3 regions of the Synechococcus sp. C9 genome follow, and region 2 is predicted to be linked to each of the others. Evidence: predicted binding sites of a transcription regulator. Region 2 holds the regulator's gene; each other region holds the start of a gene.
What was found. The regulator NtcA, encoded in region 2, controls nitrogen genes in cyanobacteria. The targets are predictions, from matches to a motif close to GTANCNNNNGNTAC.

Region 1 (2,201 bases), 1.4 Mb from region 2:
ATTTTATCCACCTCTTTGGAACTGATTTTCACCCGTTGGGTCAAACGATAGGCCAAAATTTGCCCCGTATCCCGACCATTGATATTCTCTTGGAGGGCCACGTTTTCCAGGGCAGAAAATACAATTTCATTCTCAGGAATACCCTGGCTTTGCAGATACAGACGGATTTTTTCCGTGTAGGCAGTCACCTGTTTGTACGCCGCCTGGAGGGAAGGATTTTGGCTTTCGACCCGAAATTGCCAGACAATATAATCGGAAGTGATCGCCCGGCGCGCCGAACCCGTCACCTGCACCAGATTATTGGCATGGGTAAATTCCCCCACCGCACTGGCACCGATTAGACTGCCTGCGACAAGTGCCACCGATAGGGACACCAAGCCAAGCAACACCTGGGGCAGTTCGCCAACACGTTCTTTCAGATTCATGGGTAGGACACCGGAGGAGGATGGCTACAGTTATCCTAATTTAATTTTGGGTCACAAAGGCACTGGGGATTGGGGGGTTTTGTCATTTGGTATGAAAATCGCCCAATTCGGCATAAATTAACCCCCCGGTTGGTACCAGGGGGCGAAAGATAATTTCCCAGTTGGTTCATCAATTTTTATTGATCACCTAAACAGAGCTTAGGAGTACATGACCCCCCGATAACGCAATTGCCGGGGTGCCCGGGGGTGACTGGGAACATTGGCCACATGGGTTTTCCATTCCGCCCCCCGATACTTGCCCCCCACCTGACCTTCGCTCACCGGCACAACACTCGGATCATGCTCGTAGGTGGCACCGTGAAAATGGTATTGCATGGCTGATTCCCTCCGTAAACAATTGGGTGTCTGGCAGAAATGTTATCCAAATGGATAATCTGAATTTCCTTTCTGTATCTAATTATACGGTTTTTTGATCAAAAGTCGCCACTGTGCCCGAATGGAGCAGTTAATTTTTGTGAACTACCGGGGCAAGGCATCCAAGACTTGCTGTGGGTGGGTTTCCTGGTCTAAAGTCTTGGGTAGGTTGCCTGTAGATGGGAATGGGCGCACACGGGCGGTGGTACGAATTTCCTTGGATTGTTATCGGGTTCTGGGAGTGCCTGCCAATACGGGGGTGGCGCAATTGGGTTCGGTGTTATCCCAGCGCCTGAAGGTGGGGGTGCGGGCGGATTATTCCCCGGTGGCGGTGGCGGCGCGGCAACGGTTATTGGAACAGGCTTATCAAATTTTATCAGCCAGCCATAGTAAGGAAACGGATACGGAGGTGACGGAACCGCCGGTGCTGTGGGTGGAGGGGGAGGAACTGCCGGGGGCGTTGGCCCTTTGGCTGGAGTGGGGCGAGTATGAACTGATCCTCAAAACCGGGCAGGCGGCCTGTCAAAATGGCACGGCTCCCAGTGCCTACGGGGATATTGTGTTAACCATGGTGCTGGCTTATCTGGAGTTGGGGCGGGAGCAATGGCAACAGCAGAATTATCAACGGGCGGGGGTGTATCTGGAGCAGGGGCGGGAGCTGTTGCAACGCACGGGGGGGTTATTCCCCAACCTACTGGCGGAGTTGCAGGTGGATTTGGCCCGGTTGCGCCCTTACCGGATTTTGGAACTGGTGGCCTTGCCCTTGGAGGACCAGCCGGGGCGACGCTTGGGGCTGGAATTGTTGACCCAGATGCTGACGGAACGGGGGGGCATTGAGGGGACAGGGGATGCCCAGGCGGGCTTGGGGGTGGAGGAGGGTCTGCGGTTTATCCAACAACTGCGCCCTTATATGACCCTGGGGGAGCAGTACGAAGTATTTGGCCGGGAAGCTCGGCGACCGTCGGCGGTGGGGGCCTATCTGGCGGCCTATGGGGCGGTGGGATTGGGGGTACTGCGGCATCAGCCCCAGGTGATTCGGGAGGCGGAGGGGTGGTTGCGGTTTTTGCATCGTACCCAGCCGGTGCCCCTGGAATTGGCGGTGACCAATCTCCTGTTGGGACAGACGGAACTGGCTTTAGATTTTTTGGAACAGTATCTTGCCAGCCCCAACGTGGATGCCCAGACGGTGCAGGTGATCCGCACGGCTCCCGATGAATTGGTGGGTTTGTACCGCTACACCCAGACCTGGTTGCAGACGGAAATTGCTCCCTTTGCGCGGGATGTGACTCCAGCGGCTTTGGATATGCAAAGTTATTTTGCCGACCCCCAGGTGGTGGCCCGGTTGGAGGAATGGCAAACCCC
Region 2 (2,201 bases):
GGTTAGATTAGCAGTAAGGTAATTCCGCCCCCGAGGGCTAGCGACCATGTGTATTTGTGTGAATTGTGCCTATGTGGATCAGTGCGTCACCTACCATGCGGTGGAACACCAACACCAGCAACCCCATTTGACCGATACGCCCACCTTTGAGCCGGTATCCCCCAGCATCAATGTGAATATCCGCTCCCGGGCAGAGGTGATTGAGATGGAATGGGACGTGGTGGGGTGCGAGTCCTTTGCCCTGGAAATGGGACGGTGGAGCCGCCTGCGTCCGGGGGAACCGGTGCCCACATGACCCTGGGGCTGGCACTCCATACGGCGGGTGCCACGGTGGGGCTGGCGGTGGGTCAGATCGGTGAACCTTATCGGGTCGAGCAATACGCCTGGGGGTGGGACACCAACCGTCACTTTCATGCCCAACTCGCCCAATTCCTCCAGCCCTATCGGTGGGCAGACCTGGACTTGCTGGCGGTGACCCGGGGTCCAGGTTCCTTTACCACCCTGCGGTTGGGGCTGGTAACCGCACGGATTTTGGCGCAGGAGTTGCACATTCCCCTATTTGCCCTGTCCACCCTGGGGGTTGCCAGTTTTGCCTACTCGGAACCGGTCGCCCTCTCCTGGCCGGCGGGGACAGATTTAATCTATGGGGGCATCTACCACCGGGGCTATGTTCAGCACCCCGACCAGGTCTTTACCCTCGCTGCCTGGCAGGAACTGATCAAAAATTGGCCGGAACCGGTGCAGGTGGCAGAGGACATTCATACCCAGGCCCCGGCGGATCAACTGCTCCACTGGGCGGGACAGCTTTGGGTGAACGGGGAACGTCCCCATTGGTCAGCCGCCCAACCCTTCTATGGCCGCTCCCCTGTGGATGCGGTGGGACTGCAAGTGTAAATGCTGTAGAAAGTGTTCCTAAGTAAATTGTTGACTGAGATTCATCGGGTCATGGACGGTAATTTTTTTCTTACTAATTGAAATCATGCCACTTTGGCGCAAATCCCCCAGCAAACGGGTGACCGTCACCCGCGTCGAACCAATCGCTTCCGCAATCGCCTGGTGTGAAAGTTTCAGATCAATCGTCACCCCCATACTGGCAGGTACCCCAAAATCCCGACACAAAATCAATAAAAAACTCGCCAACCGTGCCCCCATATCCCGATGCGCCAAGGTTTCAATCATCATTTCCGTTTGCAAAATGCGTGAGGACAACCCCCGTAGCAACATGAGGGATAATTCCGGGTCACTTTTCAACAGGATTTCAATCTGTTCAATCGGCACCGAATACAATTGCGTGGTGGTAAAAGCCACGGAATGATAAAACCGATCCGAGCGATGTCCGGTAATAAATGAAAGCACCCCAAACACACTATTTTCCCTCAGTAATGCTACGGTAATCTCCTCCCCTGATTCATAGACCCGGGAGAGTTTGACCGCCCCTTTGATTAAAAAATAAACCCGCTCGGCAGGGTCGCCAGGGAAAAAAATGGTTTTACCCCGCTCAAAGGTTTCTACGCCCTGGGGAAAGGTGCCGTTCGATAGACGCTGTAAAAGGGTGTAAAGGGGTTTGTCTTGCAGTACAGCCATCGCTTGGGGGCACCAGTTCTAAGGATAAATAACTATCATTTCAACCTATCGGGAACTGGTCAAAATAGATTGTATCCCTTGTAACCATTGGCTTGCTCTTGTGTTCGGGCACATTCCAGGGTAGGGTGAAACAGGGTACAGACATTTTTGGCGAAACATTCATGTTGAATTTGCAGGGGAAAAAAGCCTTAATTTTGGGGATTGCCAATGAGTATTCGATTGCCTGGGGGATTGCCCAACAGTTGCATCAGGCGGGGGCGACTTTGGGGGTGACCTATCTCCCGGATGAAAAAGACCGCTTCAAGCAAAAGGTCGGGCAGTTGACCGCCCCCCTGGAGCCGGAGTTGTTTCTCCCCTGCGATGTGCAAAAAGATGAGCAGATTGAAGCGCTGTTTCAAGCCGTAACAGCCAAGTGGGGCAGTTTAGATATATTAGTGCATTGTCTGGCTTTTGTCCCGAAAGAGGGTTTGGAAGGGGATTTTAGCCGGATTTCCCGTGCTGGGTTTATGCAAGCCTTGGATGTCAGTACCTATTCGCTGGTTGCTCTATGTCGGGCGGCGAAACCCCTGTTTACCCCAACGGCTTCTGTGATTACATTGACCTATTTGGGCGGGGTG
Region 3 (2,201 bases), 1.8 Mb from region 2:
TGCTGTTGGGTTTGTTTCACCGCCCCATAAATCTGGGCACCCGCAGGCAGTTCTCCCAGCAGCAGGGGCATCACCTGGGCGAGCAGGTGGCGCAAAATTCCCGGCAAAGGGGTTCCCAGGTCAAAATCCATCTGGATGCCCCGAGCCTGCGCCTGTGCCCGCCAATCCCCCAACCCGGACTGACAGTGTTGGGGTTCAAACCAGGACTGCCAGCGTTCCCGGCGCACCCGTACCTCCTGGGCAATGGCCTGCAACCCCTCCTGGACCCGTTGGGGGAGTTGCTGTTGATATTTGAGCAACATATCCGTCCAAATGCCGATGGTGCTGAGGGGAGTATAAATTTCATGCAGTACGGAACGGGCCCACTCCTCCGGGGGTTGAACCGTTTGGTAGAGCCACCCTTGATAAAATTGCTCCACCATCTCCACCGGTGCCACCGGCCAGTGATCCGGCAAGGCTTTGAGGCGGTCGAGCCACGCCCGCTCCGTCACCTGCGCTAAAAGTTCCTCCCACAGCCGCTGCACCACTTGGGGATGGAAGCTATGGGCAACCTGACCCGTCGGAGTAGCCAGCAGGGCAAAGACCCACTGGGCGCTACGGATGCAGAGCAAATGGTTACCCGGAGCCAATTCCCGGCTATCCAACCACAGTGCCGTTGCCCCAGCCATCTCTGGCGGGGAGACCAACACCCAAGCAGGCATATCCTCCGCCAGCAGTCCTACGGCCAGTTTTGCCCCCACTTCCCAGTGGCACAAACCCATTCCCGGCGGTAACTGCCCCACCCTGGGAAACACGTTGATTAAGGACATGGTTGAACCATCTCGACCCTAGGATCGAGCTTATCAACGATTTCTAGGGGTGACTAGGGCAAAAAACCGTCCGCAACCTATTTGGCCGCCCCAACTTGCTCTGCTAATTCTTGCGTTCGCAGACTGGGGAAGAGGAAGTGATTTTCTTCGACGTACTGTGCCCCAAACAAGCCCTTTTCTGCCCAGAAATACCGGTCAACCGTATGCTCATTCCGCCGCACCAAAAGTAATGCCGGTGGAGCAATCCCGTTGGCCTGAATAAAACGCCGAGCCGCTGTCACCGGCTTGTCTTCACCGGTTTCCAGGGTGAATTGGGGAACACATTCTAAGATTTTTCGACCTTCCAGGCGACGACGACTTCTGCGCTTACGTCTTCTAGCCAAAGCGCTCTCCTCCTAAAACGTGTGAGAGTTGGGTTTTTTGTAGTTAGGGTTACATAACCCTAGTGCAGTATAGGGGTTTGACGCTAAGTTTTCAAGGGTTCGTTAACCAGTTGCAACAATTAGTTGGATGCGGGTTGCCTATAATAAGAGGATTGATTTAATCCCACTTCATCTGCGGCTATGGTCTATCGCAGTTGGCTGATCACTTGGTTGTTGCAGATGCCTCAGCGGCTCAGACAGGGGTGGGTGCAACTGTGGCAATGGTTCCGGTGGATGCGGTTACGCCCGGTGCCGCCACCGACTTTGACCCCCGCCACCCCGCCCCCAGTCCCTTGGTGGCAACGTTGGTTAAAGAAATTGCGGGAACAACTCAGCCGGTTTCCCCTTTTGCGAGGTGCGCCGCCGGTGGAACAACTCCCTGGTGCGCCACCACCACCCGCCTTACCGATTGTGCCGGTAGCCCCGGTTTTGCCGGAACCGACTTTGGAGGTGGCATCGGTTACGGAAGGTTATGAACCCCATTGGCTGGAACAGTTTCTGCAGTGGCTGGATCAGGTGTTGTACTTCTGGGAGCAAAAAATCCGGGACTTTTGGCATTGGTTGCGGGGGTTTTGGTGCGGTTGAATAGACATTTTTTAAGGGTAATTTATACCTAGAAATTTGTCGGCTTTTTTCTGAAGTGGTTATATAGCAATCCTACTTGATTTGCATTAGCTTGCGTGCCGTAGGCATACAGAAATTCTCCAGAACCAAGAACGGGGGCGGTGCCCCTGCGACCCCCTGTTTCATTCTCATTTAGAATTGCTATAGAGATCGAGATCACTTCTAAGCAGTATTTTTGATCCTATACAGCCTCATTTGCATCAGTTAATTTGAAAAGTATAGAGGTTACATTCTGTAGCTTCTTAAATCACCTCATCACCCTTCAGGAGTTTTCTATGAATCTGCGTTTCTTACCTTTGGTGTTGGCTTTGACGACCGTTGCCCCAATGGCAGTCCAAGCCCAACG

Region 1: MLD66_RS07845 (DUF4278 domain-containing protein) is a predicted target of NtcA. The motif match lies at 875-888, and genes of this name have one in related genera.
Region 3: MLD66_RS09830 (DUF3155 domain-containing protein) is a predicted target of NtcA. The motif match lies at 1,232-1,245, and genes of this name have one in related genera.

Annotation. Positions count from the first base shown of each region.
Region 1 covers NZ_JALAAD010000001.1:1,564,367-1,566,567, reverse strand. Annotated here, with positions in the region: gene MLD66_RS07850 (SIMPL domain-containing protein) at 1-425, opposite strand, end outside; gene MLD66_RS07845 (DUF4278 domain-containing protein) at 624-800, opposite strand; gene MLD66_RS14510 (ARC6/PARC6 family protein) at 922-2,201, shown strand, end outside.
Region 2 covers NZ_JALAAD010000001.1:213,962-216,162, reverse strand. Annotated here, with positions in the region: gene MLD66_RS01060 (Ycf34 family protein) at 47-295, shown strand; gene tsaB (tRNA (adenosine(37)-N6)-threonylcarbamoyltransferase complex dimerization subunit type 1 TsaB) at 211-894, shown strand; gene ntcA (global nitrogen regulator NtcA) at 913-1,584, opposite strand; gene fabI (enoyl-ACP reductase FabI) at 1,746-2,201, shown strand, end outside.
Region 3 covers NZ_JALAAD010000001.1:2,005,453-2,007,653, reverse strand. Annotated here, with positions in the region: gene MLD66_RS09835 (hypothetical protein) at 1-809, opposite strand, end outside; gene MLD66_RS09830 (DUF3155 domain-containing protein) at 887-1,192, opposite strand; gene MLD66_RS09825 (hypothetical protein) at 1,373-1,816, shown strand; gene MLD66_RS09820 (hypothetical protein) at 2,131-2,201, shown strand, end outside.